DNA from 4 places in the Pseudomonas trutticola BRTCR10 genome. Region 4 is predicted to be linked to each of the others. Evidence: predicted binding sites of a transcription regulator. Region 4 holds the regulator's gene; each other region holds the start of a gene.

What was found. The regulator sigma-54, encoded in region 4, starts transcription at its own class of promoters, with help from an activator protein. The targets are predictions, from matches to a motif close to ANTGGCATNNANNTTGCTNT.
Region 1: a site for sigma-54 is predicted at 919-938, ahead of glnK (P-II family nitrogen regulator). Genes of this name have one in related genera too.
Region 2: a site for sigma-54 is predicted at 1,972-1,991, ahead of ACVVH8_RS09240 (circularly permuted type 2 ATP-grasp protein). Genes of this name have one in related genera too.
Region 3: a site for sigma-54 is predicted at 1,353-1,372, ahead of flgB (flagellar basal body rod protein FlgB). Genes of this name have one in related genera too.

Annotation. Positions count from the first base shown of each region.
Region 1 covers NZ_CM149552.1:6,342,558-6,347,211, reverse strand. Annotated here, with positions in the region: gene ACVVH8_RS28920 (BRO-N domain-containing protein) at 1-106, opposite strand, end outside; gene ACVVH8_RS28915 (accessory factor UbiK family protein) at 466-726, opposite strand; gene glnK (P-II family nitrogen regulator) at 1,122-1,460, shown strand; gene ACVVH8_RS28905 (ammonium transporter) at 1,499-2,836, shown strand; gene ACVVH8_RS28900 (secondary thiamine-phosphate synthase enzyme YjbQ) at 3,054-3,479, shown strand; gene sutA (transcriptional regulator SutA) at 3,582-3,908, shown strand; gene ACVVH8_RS28890 (HAD family hydrolase) at 4,151-4,654, opposite strand, start outside.
Region 2 covers NZ_CM149552.1:2,049,698-2,054,351, forward strand. Annotated here, with positions in the region: gene speE (polyamine aminopropyltransferase) at 1-438, shown strand, start outside; gene ACVVH8_RS09230 (hypothetical protein) at 745-978, shown strand; gene ACVVH8_RS09235 (ribonuclease E inhibitor RraB) at 1,189-1,536, shown strand; gene ACVVH8_RS09240 (circularly permuted type 2 ATP-grasp protein) at 2,024-3,433, shown strand; gene ACVVH8_RS09245 (alpha-E domain-containing protein) at 3,446-4,396, shown strand; gene ACVVH8_RS09250 (transglutaminase family protein) at 4,393-4,654, shown strand, end outside.
Region 3 covers NZ_CM149552.1:4,890,724-4,895,377, reverse strand. Annotated here, with positions in the region: gene ACVVH8_RS22240 (chemotaxis protein CheV) at 1-170, shown strand, start outside; gene cheR (protein-glutamate O-methyltransferase CheR) at 217-1,044, shown strand; gene flgB (flagellar basal body rod protein FlgB) at 1,413-1,820, shown strand; gene flgC (flagellar basal body rod protein FlgC) at 1,824-2,267, shown strand; gene flgD (flagellar hook assembly protein FlgD) at 2,283-3,011, shown strand; gene flgE (flagellar hook protein FlgE) at 3,042-4,376, shown strand.
Region 4 covers NZ_CM149552.1:1,060,441-1,065,094, forward strand. Annotated here, with positions in the region: gene ACVVH8_RS04520 (ZIP family metal transporter) at 1-595, shown strand, start outside; gene ACVVH8_RS04525 (HPr family phosphocarrier protein) at 638-913, opposite strand; gene rapZ (RNase adapter RapZ) at 929-1,786, opposite strand; gene ptsN (PTS IIA-like nitrogen regulatory protein PtsN) at 1,789-2,253, opposite strand; gene hpf (ribosome hibernation-promoting factor, HPF/YfiA family) at 2,265-2,573, opposite strand; gene ACVVH8_RS04545 (RNA polymerase factor sigma-54) at 2,647-4,140, opposite strand; gene lptB (LPS export ABC transporter ATP-binding protein) at 4,328-4,654, opposite strand, start outside.

The sequences.
Region 1 (4,654 bases), 1.3 Mb from region 4:
GGTCTCGGGCGCAGAACCAGGGTTGGTTCTGGATGAGGAGGGCGTGGAGGGGGAGTTTGTGGCGGGTGAAGATGTAAGGTTTTAGATAAGTCTCTTCTTGATTCATTGAGCAGTTCCTCTTGCTTAAGGGGCTGCCCTCAATCGTCGCCAAACGATTGGGTGGCAGTTGTACGCGGGTTGGCGAACCGGAGCAAAAGGAACCCGGCAGACCCGAAGGTCTCCCACGCACAACCGCCATGAAACGATGTGGCGGTAAATGTAGCCGCCATCATGGTTGTCGTGCGCCTTAAGCTGTCCAGGTCGCCAAACCCGGTGCTGAACATTCAGCATCGGATGAGCTTAGAAACCTGGGCTTTTCGGCGCAATCGGACGGCGGTGGTGCAGGTTGTAGGACGTTGCCGGGATGGTTGAAGGGCTGGAGATCAAAAGATCGCAGCCTTCGGCAGCTCCTACAGGGGGCGCGGATTATTCAGCGGGCGGTGTCAGCTTGGCTTCCATCTCGGCAACCTTGGCTTCTAGGCTTTCGAGGCGGGCTCGTGTGCGGGCCAGTACAACCATCTGACTATCGAACTCTTCACGGCTGACCAGATCGAGTTTGCTGAAGGCACTCTGCAGCAGCATCTTGAACTGGCTTTCGATTTCGGCTTTCGGCAGCGGGGTGTCGCCGCTGAACAGACGGGAGGCGGTGCCACTCAGGGCGTCGAGGAAGTCTTTGGGCGCGAGCATGGTGGATGTCCTGGAAACAATGGCCGGCAGTGTATCACGCAGTGTCTATAGTCAATCTCGTGGTCAGGGATGCACGCTTTTCGCGCAGGCAGACGGACGGCGACGCACCGTTGTTGTGCGTATCCGCTGGGCCTTTTGCGCGGGATGGCTTGCGGCAGCGGCCAAGGGATTGAAATCAGGGGATTTTGGCGAGATGGCAAGGTTTCTGCTTAGTCACCTTCGACCCATGCACTGATGCAGTCGCTGTGACGAATGCAGTGCGGCAGGCGAAGCGGGGAGTTTCGTCTGATGCGGTTAGCTGGCGTCAGCGATGCGTTACAAAGCCAGGCACTGCGCTTAGACTTGAGTCGGGTTTGTTTTCCTGGGGCAAGTCCACCAATTCGGGAGAGAGTTTCATGAAGCTAGTCACTGCCATCATCAAGCCGTTCAAGTTGGACGACGTGCGCGAGTCGCTGTCCGAAATCGGCGTGCAGGGCATTACCGTTACTGAAGTCAAAGGCTTCGGCCGGCAGAAGGGTCACACCGAGCTGTATCGCGGCGCGGAATATGTGGTCGATTTTCTGCCCAAGGTGAAAATCGACGTGGCCATCGACGACAAAGATCTGGATCGGGTTATCGAGGCGATAACCAAGGCGGCCAACACCGGCAAGATCGGTGACGGCAAGATCTTCGTGGTCAATCTGGAACAGGCGATTCGCATCCGTACCGGCGAAACCGATACCGACGCGATTTAAACGCCGCCACAAACCCCAACGCCCCAGGAGAAAACAATATGACTCTGCGTAAATTCGCAGGGCTAGGAGCCCTGTTGTCCATCGTAATGCCAAGCCTTGCTATGGCGGCAGACGAAGTGGCGGCCCCGGTCCTCAATTCCGGCGACACTGCCTGGATGCTCACCTCGACAGCCCTCGTGCTGTTCATGACCATCCCGGGCCTGGCGCTGTTCTACGGCGGCATGGTTCGCTCGAAAAACATTCTTTCCGTGATGATGCAATGCTTCGCCATTACCGGTCTGATCAGCGTCCTGTGGGTCATTTACGGCTACAGCATCGCGTTCGACACCACCGGCATGGAGCAGGGCGTCGTCAACTTCAACTCCTTTGTCGGCGGCTTCGGCAAGGCGTTCCTCGCGGGCATCACGCCAGCCAGCCTGACCGGGCCTGCGGCGTTGTTTCCTGAGGCAGTGTTCGTCACCTTCCAGATGACCTTCGCGATCATCACCCCGGCGTTGATCGTCGGTGCGTTCGCCGAGCGGATGAAGTTCTCCGCGATGCTGATCTTCATGGGCATCTGGTTCACCCTGGTTTACGCACCGATCGCGCACATGGTCTGGTCCGGTAACGGCGGTCTGATGTGGGACTGGGGCGTGCTCGACTTCGCGGGCGGCACCGTGGTGCACATCAACGCCGGTGTTGCCGGTCTGATCTGCTGCCTGGTTCTGGGCAAGCGCAAAGGTTTCCCGACCACCCCGATGGCTCCGCACAATCTGGGTTACACCCTGATGGGCGCGGCGATGCTGTGGGTTGGCTGGTTCGGCTTCAACGCCGGTTCTGCTGCTGCGGCCAACGGCACTGCCGGTATGGCGATGCTGGTTACCCAGATTGCTACCGCTGCTGCTGCACTGGGCTGGATGTTTGCCGAGTGGATCACTCACGGTAAGCCAAGCGCACTGGGCATCGCCTCGGGTGTGGTTGCCGGCCTCGTAGCGATTACTCCGGCTGCCGGTACCGTGGGCCCGATGGGCGCACTGGTGATCGGTCTAGCGGCGGGCGTGGTGTGCTTCTTCTGCGCCACCACCCTCAAACGCAAACTCGGTTATGACGACTCCCTGGACGCGTTCGGCGTGCACGGTATCGGCGGTATCCTCGGCGCGATCCTCACCGGTGTGTTCGCCGCACCGTCGCTGGGTGGCTTCGGCACCGTCACCGACATCGCCGCACAAGTGTGGATTCAGTGCAAAGGCGTCGGCTTCACGGTGATCTACACCGCGATCGTCACCTTCATCATCCTCAAGGTTCTGGATGCTGTGATGGGTCTGCGTGTGACCGAGGAAGAAGAGTCGGTGGGCCTCGATCTGGCACAACACAACGAACGCGGCTACAACTTGTAAGTACGCGCATTGAAAAAATTTGCCCGGCTCGCCGGGCATTTTTTTTGTCTGGAATTTGTCGATCACGATACAGCTGAAAGGATTTTTCGTACGCCTTTGGTCGTGTTTACGACGGGTGTTTTTCTGCGGGCAATGGCTTACATGATTGCAGGAATATTAGGGCCTTTGTTTTTTCCCAGAGCGCGCTAGAATGCGCCCCGAACGTGCGGAGAACTGTATGTGGCAACAGACTCTGATAACCCTGCGGGCACGGCCCCGGGGCTTTCATCTGGTAACGGACGAGTTGATCAAAGGCCTGCCTGAACTCAGGGAGTGCCGGGTCGGTCTGTTGCATTTGTGGCTGCAGCATACCTCGGCGTCGTTGACCATCAACGAGAACGCCGATCCGGCGGTCCGTCGCGACTTCGAACGATTTTTCAATCGTCTGATCCCACAAGGAACAGACGGCTATGAGCATAACGACGAAGGCCTGGACGACCTCCCGGCGCACTTCAAGGCCAGCGTGCTTGGCTGTCAGATCAGTCTGCCGGTTTCGGCAGGCCGTTTGGCACTGGGCACCTGGCAAGGCGTTTATCTGGGCGAGCACCGTGATCATGGCGGTGCTCGAAAAGTCCTCGCCACCTTGCACGGTGAAGGGGCATAAACCGTTGGTCACCAATGGTTACTGATTTTTTAACGGCGACTTTCGACAGTTGCCAAAGCTGGTCTATAACTAATCTGCTTTTCGCAAGTCATGAGGTAGAACATGAGCGACGATGATCTGGAAAACGACGACCTCGAAGTAGGCGACGAAGACGAGGCCGAGGAAGGCCTGGAAGCAGCAGCGGAAGACGTTGCTGACGACGATGGCGGTGACGATACGCCGGCGCCGGCTGCCAAAGGCAAAGCCAAGGCTGCGGTGTCGGTAGACGAGTTGCCGAGCATTGAAGCCAAGAACAAGGAGCGCGACGCCCTGGCCAAGGCCATGGAAGAGTTCCTGTCGCGCGGCGGAAAAGTGCAGGAAGTGGAGGCCAACGTGGTCGCCGATCCTCCGAAGAAGCCGGACAACAAGTACGGTAGCCGCCCTATCTGAGGCCTGCCGCTTGCTTGCTGAAAAAGCCCGCCGTCGCTGCGGGCTTTTTCATGCCTGAAATAACAGGGACGCCCTGTAAGAGAGGCTTGTGTGGCGAGGGGATTTATCCCCGATCGGCTGCGAAGCAGTCGTAAAGTCAGCTTGGGCGGAGTGTCAGGAAAGCACGATGCGCTGCATTTGGGGCTGCTTCGCAGCCCATCGGGGATAAATCCCCTCGCCACATGGTTTCCACACGGATTGTGTCAGGCCCTGGCATTCCAGCGTGCGAGCACCGCTGGCAAATCGGTCAGGTTGCGGATCTCGGCATCCGGCAGACGCTCGGCTTCCCAGACTTTGCCCGCCGGGTTGAACCAGATCGCGCGCATGCCCGCCTGCTGTGCGCCGGCAATGTCATCGCCCGGGTGATCACCGATATGCACGGCGGTTTCGGCGGTGGCGCCACCGCGTTGCAACGCCTCATGAAACAGCCGCGCATCCGGTTTGGCGATGCCGATGTCTTCCGCGCACAACGCAAACTTGAAGTAATCCGCCAGCCCCAACCGGCGCACATCGGCGTTGCCATTGGTGACCACGCCAAGCGAGTAATGATTGGCGAGAATCTCCAGCACCGGCTCAACTTCAGGAAATACTTCGATCTGATGTCGCGCATGCAGAAACACTTCAAAACCCTTGTCTGCCAAGTCGTTGGCTTCGCCATGGGCGTATCCAGCGTCTTCCATCGCATGAAACAACACCCGCCGGCGTAA
Region 2 (4,654 bases), 990 kb from region 4:
GTCGCCACCACCACGGAAAAATTCGACGTGATCATCTCCGACTCCACCGACCCGATCGGCCCGGGTGAGGTGCTGTTCTCGGAAAACTTCTACCAGGCCTGCCACCGTTGCCTGAACGAAGGCGGCATCCTCGTGACGCAGAACGGCACGCCGTTCATGCAGATCGACGAAGTCAAAACCACGGCCGGTCGTCTGCGCAGCCTGTTCCCGGACTGGCACTTCTACCAGGCCGCCGTACCGACCTACATTGGTGGTTCGATGACGTTTGCCTGGGGTTCGACCAATCCGGCCTACCGCAAACTGAGCCGTGAAGTCCTGCAACAGCGCTTCATTGGCAGCGGCATCGTCACTCGCTACTACAACCCGGAAATCCATATCGGTGCGTTCGCGTTGCCGCAGTACGTGCTGCAAGCGATCAACAAACCAAGCAACGACTGATCACACCATTTTTCATTTGTGTATGGATCCCCTGTGGTGAGGGGATTTATCCCCGACCGGCTGCGCAGCAGTCGTAAATCCAGCAAGCGCGGTCTGCCTGATCACCGCGTTGGCTGGTTTTGGGGGACGCTTCGCATCCCATCGGTGATAAATCCCCTCGCCACAATGGTTGTGTGCAAATTCGCGGCGCATCTCCAGGATGATGTTTTTTTCATCTTTGCCCGCTGTAATCCTTTTGAACCAACTTTCGGCGTACCAGTCGATTTAGGTGTAAGCCCATTTGCGGGTTTGATCGAGGAGGCACCGATGCAAAAGTGGAAAGTCACTTTCGTGGATGATCACGGTGAAATTGTCGATGAGGTCTTCGAGCGAGCCGAGTGCCCGAGCGACGATGAGGCCGCGCGACTGATCAAGGAGCGGCTCCTGCCTGTGGCCGCCGAACTGGATCTGAACGATCTGGAAGGGCGCACCGCCGATGCCGGCGTGAAAAACCTGAAAACCCAGAACAGCATCGAAATCCGCAGCATCACTCCAATCTGAAATTCTTCCTGTCACTTGAAGCACCAGGCCTTGGCAGCGGCTCTATCTTGGGGCTACTCTGCAAGCGAGATCAGCGAACGGATCGCTAAGGTCTGGTCTTGTCAGCTACATGCTTGTTTCCCGCGCGCAACCACGTTGCCGTAGTACTTTGGCCAAAGGCCCGGGGCGGGAATACGGAAAGTCTATCCATCTATCCGAGGGGGACGATTCATGAGCACAGCCTATCAAGAAGACATCAGCAGCAATGTTCTGCGCCGCATGAAAGAAGGCGGTTTCGATTTTTCCCGCTTCCATCCCATTGAGTTCTACGCCATTTTCCCGGACGAGGAGCGGGCGCGCAGGGCGGCAGGCAAGTTTCGCGGTGAATCCATCAATGCCCAGGTCAGCGTGCGCGACGACGGCGCGTGGTCTCTGGAGTTGAGCAAAGTGATGTACGCGACATATGACGATATCGGCGATTTCGAGCAGGGGTTTTCTGCCGTGGTCGAACCGCTGGGTGGCATTATCGAGGGCTGGGGCGTCAAGCAGGAGGTGCGCAATCGCTACCGTCTGAACTGATCTCTTGCAGTAACTATTAAGCAACGGCTGACCTTTGGGTTGGCCGTTGTCGTTTCCGGCGTTCGAAAACCGCTGCGGCAAAACCCTGAAACAAGAATCCGAGGCAAAAAAAAGCCACCGGAGAGGGTGGCTAAAAGGGAAGACCGATAAGGAGAGGAAACCGGTCAGGGTTACAGCGGGGCGGGCTGCGACGGCAGCCCAGAGCAGTTGAGCCGGGCACTTCCCGGCGCGGTGGCCGATGAAGTTTTGCAGCGAATGCGCGGATTATCCGCAGCCGTCGCCGAGCAGTGAAATCAACTCTGACTATGCTGGTGATAGGCGATGCAGTGCGTCGCAATGAAGCGGGGGCAATCAGGTTGGGGCATTTGCCGCACAGGAATGGTGCGACGCCTGCGACGTGAATATCCAACCGATTGAAATCAAAGCGTTTATGCCGATGGCACGGGCCTTGCGAAGGCCTGTAGGTCCGGGTGACAAGGAGTACGGCATGATCCGCACCTATTTTGATGAGATGTACGATGCCGGCGGCCAGGTTCGCCCGCATTACCGGGAGTTCGCCCGATGGCTGGCCGACACGCCTGACGAGCTGCTGGCTCAACGGCGGCGCGAGGCCGATTTGCTGTTCCATCGCGCCGGCATCACGTTCACGCTCTACGGCGATGAGCAGGGCACCGAGCGCCTGATTCCTTTCGACACCATTCCGCGGAGCATTCCCGCCAGCGAGTGGCGGATCGTCGAACGCGGCTGCATCCAGCGGGTCAAGGCGCTGAACATGTTTCTCGCCGACCTTTATCACGAGCAACGCATCATCAAGGCCGGGATCATTCCCGCCGAACAGGTCCTGGCCAACGAGCAATACCAGTTGGCGATGCAAGGCCTGGACCTGCACCGCGATATCTACTCGCATATTTCCGGCGTTGATCTGGTGCGCGACGGCGACGGCACCTATTACGTGCTCGAAGACAATCTGCGCACGCCTAGCGGCGTCAGCTACATGCTCGAAGACCGCAAGATGATGATGCGCCTGTTCCCTGAGCTGTTCGCCGCCCAGCGCATCGCGCCCATCGACCATTACCCGAACCTGTTGCTCGACACACTGAAAAGCTCCAGCCCTATCGACGATCCGAGCGTGGTGGTACTGACGCCGGGACGTTTCAACAGCGCGTTCTTCGAACACGCGTTTCTGGCGCGGGAAATGGGTGTGGAACTGGTGGAGGGCGCCGATCTGTTCGTGCGTGACGACAAAGTGTTCATGCGCACCACTGACGGCCCGAAAGCGGTGGACGTCATCTATCGCCGTCTCGACGATGCGTTTCTCGATCCGCTGGCCTTCAACTCCGACTCGATGCTCGGCGTACCGGGGCTGCTATCGTCCTACCGCTCCGGCAATGTGGTGTTGGCTAACGCTATCGGTACCGGCGTGGCGGACGATAAGTCGGTGTATCCGTTTGTCACCGACATGATCCGCTTCTACCTCGACGAAGAGCCGATCCTGAAGAACGTGCCGACCTGGCAATGCCGCAACCCGTCTGAACTTTCCCATGTGCTGGCCAATCTTCCAGATCTGGTGGTCAAGGAAACCCAGGGCTCCGGTGGTTACGGGATGCTCGTCGGGCCGGCGGCAACGACGGCGGAAATCGATGCGTTCCGCGAGCGGATCAAAGCCAAGCCGCATGCCTACATCGCGCAACCGACGCTGTCGCTGTCGACCTGTCCGACCTTTGTCGAAAACGGCATTGCGCCGCGCCACATCGACTTGCGCCCGTTCGTATTGTCCGGTCGCGAAACCCGGATGGTGCCCGGCGGTTTGACCCGTGTCGCCCTGCGCGAAGGCTCCCTGGTGGTGAATTCCTCCCAAGGTGGCGGAACCAAGGACACCTGGGTGGTCGAGGATTGAAGGAAGCTTGCCATGTTAAGTAGAACTGCCTCGGATCTGTATTGGATGTCGCGTTACCTGGAGCGGGCGGAAAACCTCGCACGGATGCTCGACGTCAGTTATTCGCTGTCGCTGATGCCGCAGGACGGTCGCGGCGATGGTCTGCACGAATTGGCCATGCCGTTGTTGATCACCGGCACCCTCGACGATTACCTGGAGCGCCACGGCGATCTGCACGCCGAACGTCTGCTGCATTTCTTCGCTCTGGATGCGGCCAATCCGGCGAGCATCTACAGTTGCCTCGGCGCGGCGCGGGCCAGTGCTCACGCGGTGCGTGGCCGGATCACCGCAGATATGTGGGAAAACATCAACGCCACGTGGCTGGAGATTCGCGGCATCGCCGAACAGGGGCTGAGCCGCTATGGCATGAGTCGTTTCTGTGAATGGATCAAGGAACGCTCACACCTGTTCCGTGGTGCCTCTTACGGCACGATCATGCGCAACGATGCGTTTCGCTTCATTCGCCTCGGCACTTTTATCGAACGTGCGGACAACACGCTGCGGTTGCTCGATGCCCGTTACGAGATGGCGGGCGATCAGGCCGAAGCGGTCAGCGACGGCACCGCTCATGCGTATTACCAGTGGAGTGCCTTGCTGCGGGCCTTGTCATCATTCGAGGCCTACACCGAGATTTATCGCGATGCGCCCGGCGCCCGACATGTGGCGGAGCTGCTGCTGTTGCGCGCCGATGTGCCGCGCTCCTTGCGCGCCTGCACCGAGGAGATCGACCAGATCCTAGCGCAGCTGCCGGGGGCCAACGGTCGGCCGGCACAGCGACTGGCGGCAGAAATGGATGCACGCCTGCGCTACACCGGCATTCACGAAATTCTCGAAGAAGGCCTGCACGCCTGGCTCACCGAATTCATCCCGCTGGTACGCCAGTTGGGCAACGCCATTCACAGTTCATACCTGGAGGCTGCATGAGACTTTCCATAAGCCACGAGACCACCTATCACTATGAAGATCAGGTGCGGGCGAGCATCCAGTATCTGCGACTGACACCTCACGACAGCGAGCGTCAGCACGTGCTGAGCTGGCAGCTGGACCTGCCACGCCCGGTGCGCGCGCAGCTCGATCCGTTCGGCAACATCCTGCATGTGCTGACCATGGATGAACCGCATGAAGAGATCATCATTGGCGCCCGGGGGCAGGTCGATATCGACGAGTTGCGCGAGGCCGAGC
Region 3 (4,654 bases), 2.8 Mb from region 4:
GCGACGCGCGCATGCAAAAGCTTCATATCATCCTGCATACTTCGTTGTCCGGGGTATTCAATCAGGCGATGGTCAAGAAAGTCGGTGCTGATGACTTCCTGGCCAAATTCCGTCCTGATGACCTGGCATCCCGGGTAGTCGACCGGATCAAAGCAGCAGATATCAGCTAGGGGCCTTTTGCCCCTGGCGGTCAACACGATTTAAGAGGCGGCATCATTGTCTACGGGTAATTTGGATTTCGAACAGTTCCGGGTATTCCTGGAAAAAGCCTGTGGCATTTTGCTCGGTGAAAACAAGCAGTACCTGGTCTCGAGCCGTCTCAACAAACTGATGGAGCAGCAAGGCATCAAATCCCTGGGTGAGCTGGTACAGCGCATCCAGACCCAGCCGCGCAGCGGTTTGCGCGAGCAGGTGGTCGATGCCATGACGACCAACGAAACCCTGTGGTTTCGTGACACCTATCCGTTTGAAGTCTTGAAGAACAAGGTGCTGCCCGAGGCGATCAAGGCCAGTCCCAACCAGCGTCTGCGGATCTGGTCGGCGGCGTGCTCGTCGGGTCAGGAACCGTATTCGCTGTCGATGTCGATCGACGAGTTCGAGCGCAGCAACCTCGGTCAGTTGAAGATGGGCGTGCAGATTGTTGCGACTGACCTGTCCGGCCTCATGCTGACCAACTGCAAGACTGGCGAGTACGACAGCCTGGCGATCGGTCGCGGTTTGTCGCCGGAACGCCTGCAGCGTTACTTCGACCCGAAAGGGCCGGGGCGCTGGGTGATCAAGGCGCCGATCAAGAATCGGGTGGAATTCCGCTCGTTCAACCTGCTCGACAGCTACGCAAGCCTGGGCAAGTTCGACATCGTGTTCTGCCGCAACGTGCTGATCTACTTCTCCGCCGAGGTGAAGAAAGACATCCTGTTGCGCATTCACAGTACGTTGAAGCCGGGCGGTTATCTGTTCCTTGGCGCTTCCGAAGCGCTGAACGGTTTGCCGGATCATTACCAGATGGTCCAGTGCAGCCCGGGGATCATTTACCAGGCGAAGTGATTGCATCGGCAACACAAAAAAACGGGAAGCTCTAAAGGCTTCCCTTTTTTTATGCCTGGCGTTCAAGCTGGAATCACCGCAAAACCCTGTGGGAGCGGGCTTGCCCGCGATAGCGCCATGTCAGTCGATTTAAATTAACCAGACATACCGCCATCGCGGGCAAGCCCGCTCCCACAGGGTTCAGTGTTGGCTGATAGAACGCAGGCAAGCGGCAGAAAAGCGGCATGCGGCGGAAACCGGTTGCCGCTTTTCTGGCATTGCCGCTTTGCCGGCACGGCGCAAGCCCCCGGTTTTCGGGCGTTTCTCGCATTGGCACGGCGCTTGCTAAAGCTCAGTTACGAAAAACCGGTCACCCGAAGGTTCCCGACATGAGCATCAGCTTCGATAAAGCGCTCGGCATTCACGAAAAGGCTCTTGGCTTCCGCGCCCAGCGTGCCGAAGTCCTGGCGAACAACATCGCCAACGCCGATACCCCGAACTACAAGGCTCGGGATCTGGACTTCTCCAAAGTGCTTGAAGCACAGACCCAGAAGAACGCCAACGGCACCATCGCCCTGAACATGACCAACAGCCGTCACATCGAGGCTGAAGGTCTGGGCAATGGCGACGAATCGCTGCTGTATCGCACGCCGATGCAACCGTCGATCGACCAGAACACCGTGGACGCTCAACTGGAACAGTCGAACTACGCGGAAAACGCCGTTGGCTTCCAGGCCAGCTTCACCCTGCTCAACAGCAAATTCAAAGGGCTGGTGTCAGCCCTGCGCGGAGAGTAATCCATGTCCCTGTCCAGCGTTTTCAACATTGCCGGCAGCGGCATGAGCGCACAGACCACGCGTCTGAACACCGTGGCCTCGAACATCGCCAACGCCGAGACCGTCTCGTCGAGCATCGACCAGACCTATCGCGCCCGTCACCCGGTGTTCGCCACCATGTTCCAGGGTGGCCAGAACAGCGGCAGCAACTCGCTGTTCCAGAGCCAGGATGCCGCCGGTCAAGGCGTGCAGGTGCTCGGCGTGGTCGAAGACCAGAGCAATCTCGAAGCGCGTTACGAGCCGAACCATCCGGCCGCCGACGCCAAGGGCTACGTCTACTACCCGAACGTCAACGTGGTGGAAGAAATGGCTGACATGATTTCCGCGAGCCGGTCGTTCCAGACCAACGCCGAAATGATGAACACCGCCAAAACCATGATGCAGAAGGTGCTGACCCTCGGTCAGTAATAAGGGGCGACTGTCATGAGTGTTACCGATTCCACCGGCTCCCTGAGCCTGAAGGACATCCTGGCGAACTCCTCGAAAAAAACGAGCAGTACGACCACGGGTGGCATCGCCTCGGCCACCAACAGCGCCACTGGCGGCAAGGCGCTGGGCAAGGATGCGTTCCTGCAACTGCTGGTTACCCAGCTGAAAAACCAGAACCCGCTCGATCCGCAAGACAACAGCGCGTTCGTTGCGCAGTTGGCGCAGTTCAGCAGCCTGGAAGGCATCACCACGCTGAACTCCACCGTGAGTGGCCTGGCCGGCAACTACAACTCTTCGCAAGCGTTGCAGGCATCTTCGCTGGTGGGTCGCAACGTGATCGTGCAGACCAATAGCGCGCAACTCGATGATCCGAGCAAAGGCCTTACCGGTTCGTTGAACCTGTCGACGTCCATCGCTGGCGGCACCGTGACCGTTACCGACAAGGATGGCAAAGCCGTACGCGTCATCGATCTGGGCAGTCGCGCGGCCGGCAACGCCAGCTTCACCTGGGATGGCAAGGACAAGGACGGCGCGCTGGTGCCTGCCGGAACTTACACCTTCAAGGCCAGTGCGCCGATCAATGGCACCGCGACGGACCTGGCGACCTATCTGCCAGCCACGGTCAGCAGCGTGACCATCAGCCAGACCGGTGGCGAGCTGATGCTCAACCTCGCTGGCAAGGGCACCGTTGCCCTGTCCAAAGTACAAACCATTGGTATATAGAGCCGATTAACCGGCACAAAGGAGTGGAATATGTCTTTCAATATCGGCCTTAGCGGTCTCTATGCAGCCAACAAGCAACTGGACGTGACCGGCAACAACATCGCCAACGTCGCGACCGCCGGTTTCAAATCGTCCCGTGCAGAATTCGAAGACGTTTACTCGGCCACTCGCCTGGGTAGCGGCAGCAAAGTGATCGGTAACGGCGTGCGCCTGGCCAACGTTTCTCAGCAGTTCACCCAGGGTGACATCAACAACACCGGTAACGTGCTGGACATGGGCATCAACGGTTCCGGCTTCTTCACCATGAGCAACAACGGTTCGATTTCCTATACCCGTGCCGGTACGTTCAAGGTCGACAACGCCGGTTACATCACCAACACCGACTACACCTCGCGTCTGCAGGGTTACGGTGTGGATGCCAACGGCAAGATCATCAACGGCGTATTGACCGACCTGAAGATCGATACCTCGAACCTGGCGCCGAAGTCGACTTCCCTGGTGACTTCGAGCATCAACCTGAACTCGAAGGCACCGGTGATCGTTGATACGGGCGCCACCGCCGTCAAGTTTGATCCGAGCAAGCTTGAGACATACACCAAGAGCTTCAGCACCCCGATCTATGACACGCAGGGCAACTCGCACGTCATGGATCAGTACATGGTCAAGACTGGCGAGAACACCTGGAAGGTTTACACGTTGGTAGATGGTCGTAACCCGGATGCAGCCGGTAGCGATCCAACCAAGGTCGATCCGGTTGCTTCGACACTGACATTCGATTCGTCCGGCAACTTGCTTCAGGTCAGCACGCCAAATCCGGCGGATGCCACGAAGCCGATCATCAGCAGCGACCTGACGCTCAAAGGCTGGGTACCGGGCAACGTGATCAACGGCGCCTTTGTGCCTAACGGCGCAGCGGCGAACACGAAGGGCGTGACCATTTCGATGGCCAAGACCACTCAGTACAACGCTGACACCGCGCGTTCGATCCCGACTCAGGATGGTTACGCCACTGGCCAGATCACCAACCTGACCATCGACGGCACCGGTACGTTGTTCGCCAACTTCAGCAACAACCAGAGCAAGGCCATCGGCCAGGTTGCGTTGGCGAGCTTCACCAACGAACAGGGCTTGCAGGCGATTGGCGGTACCAGTTGGAAGGAGACTTTCGCTTCGGGTATCCCGGGTTACGATGCGCCGGAAACCGGTACTTTGGGTTCGATCGCGTCTAACTCGCTGGAAGAGTCGAACGTTAACCTGACCAATGAGCTGGTTGATCTGATCAAGGGTCAGAGCAACTATCAGGCGAACGCGAAGACTATTTCGACTCAGAGCACCATCATGCAGACCATCATTCAGATGACCTGAGTCGGGTTTTTGGTTGTTCAAGGAGCCCCTCTTTTTGAGGGGCTTTTTTTTGGGGTGGGTTTTGGGTTTTGGGGGTATATCCGTTGCTGCGGGTGTTGCTGATTAGGGTTCCGCCCTTACGGCGGGTCACTTTTTCCAGACGCCGAAAAAGTAACCAAAAAGGCTTTACCCTGACGTACGGCCCTCGCTGTGGCTCGGGTTCCTTCGCTGCGGGATCGATCCGGGGGGCATCGCCTCCGGTTTGCTTCGCTGCACCTCCTCTCGATGTGTTTGGCTTC
Region 4 (4,654 bases):
TGCCGCCGCTGAAAGCCTCGGCCTGACAGCGTGGGCCGCCAGCGGCTTGATCTGCTTCGGCATCATGCTCGGTGCGTTCGGGCTGTTTCTGGTCGACCGGCAATTGGCTGGTGCGTCTCCGGAGATGCTCGTGGGCACGGTCGAACGGCCGGTGATTCCGCCGCGGATCTGGCTGTTCGTGTTCGCCATCATTGCTCATAACATTCCGGAGGGCATGGCGGTCGGTGTCTCCGCTGGCGGCGGTATGCCGGATGCCGATAGTCTGGCCATGGGCATTGCCTTGCAGGATGTGCCGGAAGGTCTGGTGATTGCGCTGGTACTGGCCGGGGCGGGAATGTCGCGGGTCAAGGCGTTCTTGATCGGCGCGGCGTCGGGTCTGGTTGAGCCGGTTTTTGCCCTGCTGTGTGCGTGGCTGGTGAGCCTGGCGCAGGTGCTGTTGCCGTTAGGTCTGGCGCTGGCGGCCGGGGCGATGTTGCTGGTGGTGACCCACGAAGTGATCCCCGAGTCGCGACGCAATGGTCACGACAAACTGGCCAGTCTCGGCCTGTTGATCGGGTTTTGTCTGATGATGGTGATGGATACAGCGCTGGGTTGAGTTGAATTGTGGCGAGGGAGCTTGCTCCCTCGCCACAGGCGATCAGCCACCTTCGTCGAAGTAGTTGTTGATCAACGCCACCAGCGCATCCAGCGCTTCCTGTTCCTGATGCCCTTCGGTACTCAAATAGATTTTGGTGCCTTTGCCAGCCGCCAACATCATCATCGCCATGATGCTTTTGCCATCAACCGTAGTCTCCGGCGTGCGGCCTACTCGGATCGTGCAATCGGGATACTGGCCGGCAACCCCGACAAACTTCGCCGACGCTCGGGCATGCAAACCCAGTTTATTGATGATTTCGATTTCCAGAGCAGGCATCGCGGTGTGAATCCTTTAAGTGAGGTCGCGGTGGCGAACCTGGACATTCTTCAGGGTTTTCTGCAGGGCCTGACCCAAGCGTTCGGTCAGGTAGACGGAGCGGTGATGCCCGCCGGTACAGCCAATGGCAATGGTGACGTAGGCGCGGTTACTCGCGGCGAAGCGTGGCAACCATTTGTGCAGATAGGTGAAGATGTCCTGGAACATTTCCTCCACCTCGGGCTGTGCTGCCAGATACTCGGCCACCGGCGCATCGAGACCCGATTGTGCACGCAACTCAGGTTTCCAGTAAGGATTGGGCAGGCAGCGCACATCGAACACCAGGTCCGCATCCACCGGCATGCCGCGCTTGAAGCCGAATGACTCGACCAGGAACGCGGTGCCCGGCTCCGGCTGATTCAGCAAACGCAGCTTGATGGTGTCGCGCAACTGGTACAGGTTCAGATGGGTGGTGTTGATTTTCAGGTCAGCGAGGTCGGCGATAGGGCCGAGCAGGGCGGTTTCATCCTGAATCGCCTCGGCCAGCGAGCGGTTGGCGTTGCTCAGTGGATGGCGACGGCGGGTTTCGGAAAAACGCTTGAGCAGCGTCTCCTCGTCAGCATCCAGATACAAGACATCGCACTGGATATGCTTGCTGCGGACATCTTCAAGCAGTTCCGGAAAACGGGTCAGATGGCTCGGCAGGTTACGCGCATCGATAGACACGGCCACCAGCGGCTGCGCCAGTTCGGTGTGAATCAGCGCCCGTTCGGCCAGTTCTGGCAGCAGGCCAGCTGGCAGATTGTCGATGCAGTAGTAACCGTTGTCCTCAAGGACATCCAGGGCGGTACTTTTACCCGAGCCGGAACGGCCACTGACGATGATCAAGCGCATGATTACTGCCCGTTTTGCTCGTCCAGTACGACCTGGTACAAGGCTTCGTTGCTCGGAGCGCTGCGCAGCTTATCGCGCACGTCCTTGCGATCGAGCATGCTGGCGATCTGGCGCAGCAACTCCAGATGGGCATCGGTAGCCGCTTCCGGGACCAGCAGAACGAACAGCAGGTCAACCGGGGCGCCGTCGATGGCATCGAAATCGATAGGGGCTTCAAGGTGCATCAAGGCGCTGATTGGCGACTGGCAACCCTTGAGGCGGCAGTGAGGAATGGCGATGCCGTTGCCGAAACCGGTAGAGCCGAGTTTCTCACGGGCGATCAGGGCCTCGAAGACATCTTGCATCTCCAGATCCGGCACTTCGCGGGCGATCAGGTTGGCAATTTGTTCGAGGGCTTTCTTTTTACTGCCGCCCGGCACGTTCACCAGGGAACGGCCGGGGGTCAGGATACTTTCAAGTCGGATCATGGAATGGGGGGTTATCGACCGGTGGCGCCCTGGAGCAGGCTCTGGGTCTTTTCCTTATGCTTTTTGAGTTGTTTATCCAGCTTGTCGGTCAAGGCGTCGATCGCCGCGTACATATCGGTATGTTCCGCATTGGCGACCACTTCGCTGCCGGGTATATGCAAGGTGGCTTCGATTTTCTGCTTCAGCTTTTCGACGCACATCGTGACTTGCACGTTGGTGATCTTGTCGAAATGTCGTTCCAGTCGTTGGAGTTTTTCCTCGATGTAGGAACGCAGAGGTTGGGTCACTTCCAGTTGGTGTCCACTGATGTTGACTTGCATACAGCTTCTCCTTCGTTGCCAGTGCATAAAGCGGCAGGCTGGATAGCCTGCCACTGGAACGCTGTAACGTGGCTTACATCAACCGCTTGCGTTCGCTCGAAGGCGCGATCCCTAAGGACTCGCGGTACTTGGCGACGGTGCGGCGAGCCACCTGAATGCCTTGTGCCTCCAGTAAACCAGCGATCTTGCTGTCACTCAACGGCTTTTTCTGATTTTCCGCCGCAACCAGTTTTTTGATGATCGCGCGGATCGCCGTGGACGAGCATTCACCGCCTTCGGAGGTGCTGACGTGGCTGGAGAAAAAGTATTTCAGTTCATAAATACCGCGCGGGGTATGCATGAATTTCTGTGTGGTCACCCGGGAAATCGTCGATTCATGCATGCCGACCGCTTCGGCGATGTCATGCAGGACCAGCGGCTTCATGGCTTCGTCGCCGTATTCCAGGAAGCCGCGCTGATGCTCGACGATCTGGGTGGCCACTTTCATCAGGGTTTCGTTGCGGCTTTGCAGGCTTTTGATGAACCAGCGAGCCTCCTGCAACTGATTGCGCATGAAGGTGTTGTCGGCGCTGGTATCGGCGCGACGCACGAATCCGGCGTACTGGGCGTTGACCCGCAGGCGTGGCACGGATTCCTGGTTCAGCTCGACCAGCCAGCGCTCGTTGTCCTTGCGCACGATGACGTCCGGGACGACGTACTCGGCTTCAGTGGATTCAATCTGCGAGCCTGGACGCGGGTTGAGGCTCTGCACCAGTTCGATGACCTGACGCAGCTCGTCTTCCTTGAGCTTCATGCGGCGCATCAACTGGCTGTAGTCGCGGCTGCCGAGCAGGTCGATGTAATCGGTGACCAAGCGTTTGGCTTCAGCCAGCCAAGGTGTCTTGGCCGAGAGCTGGCGTAATTGCAGCAGCAGGCATTCACTGAGGTTGCGGGCGCCAATGCCTGCCGGTTCGAATTGCTGGATGCGGTGCAGGACGGCTTCGATCTCGTCCAGTTCGATGTCCAGTTCCGGGTCGAATGCTTCGAGAATCTCCTCGAGGGTTTCGTCCAGGTAGCCCTGATTGTTGATGCAATCGATCAGGGTCACGGCGATCAGGCGATCGGTGTCGGACATCGGTGCCAGGTTCAATTGCCACAGCAGGTGGCTTTGCAGGCTTTCGCCAGCAGAGGTGCGGGTGGTGAAATCCCACTCGTCGTCGTCGCTGGTTGGCAGGCTGCTGGCACTGGTCTGGTAGACGTCTTCCCAGGCCGTATCGACCGGAAGCTCGTTGGGGATGCGCTCGCTCCAGTCGCCGTCCTCGAGGTTATCCACCGTCGGGGCGGTTTCCTGATAGGAAGGTTCCTGGATCTCGGTGTTGGGCTTCTGTTCGGCGTTGTCGGCCAAGGGGTCGGAGTTGTCGAAGTCGTCGCCTTCTTCCTGGCGTTCGAGCATCGGATTGGATTCCAGGGCCTCCTGGATTTCCTGTTGCAGATCCAGGGTCGACAATTGGAGCAGGCGGATGGCCTGTTGCAGCTGCGGTGTCATCGTCAGCTGCTGGCCCATTCTCAAGACTAGCGATGGTTTCATGGCAGGGGCTTAACACCTTATTCGCCGGCGCTATGCGCCATCCACTACAGGGCGCCGGAGCGCCAAACTTAAGCAAATTATATGCCTGAAACTGAAGTGTTTGCCTAGAGCGCTGTAACAATTAAAGCGGATTAAATTCAGCTTGAATCGATACAGCACCCGGGGCGGCTCACCGGGCACTATTCGCTTAGAGGCGGAATTCGTGGCCCAGATACACTTCCTTCACCAGATCGTTGGCGAGGATGGTCGCGGAGTCACCTTCGGCGATCAGTTGACCGTCGTTGACGATGTAGGCGGTTTCGCAGATGTCCAGCGTCTCACGCACGTTGTGGTCGGTGATCAGTACACCGATGCCCTTGGCCTTGAGATGGTGGATGATCTGCTTGATGTCGCCGACCGAAATCGGGTCGACACCGGCGAACGGTTCGTCGAGCAGGATGAATTTCGGTGCGGTTGCCAGTGCGCGGGCGATTTCCACCCGGCGGCGCTCACCACCCGACAGGCTCATGCCGAG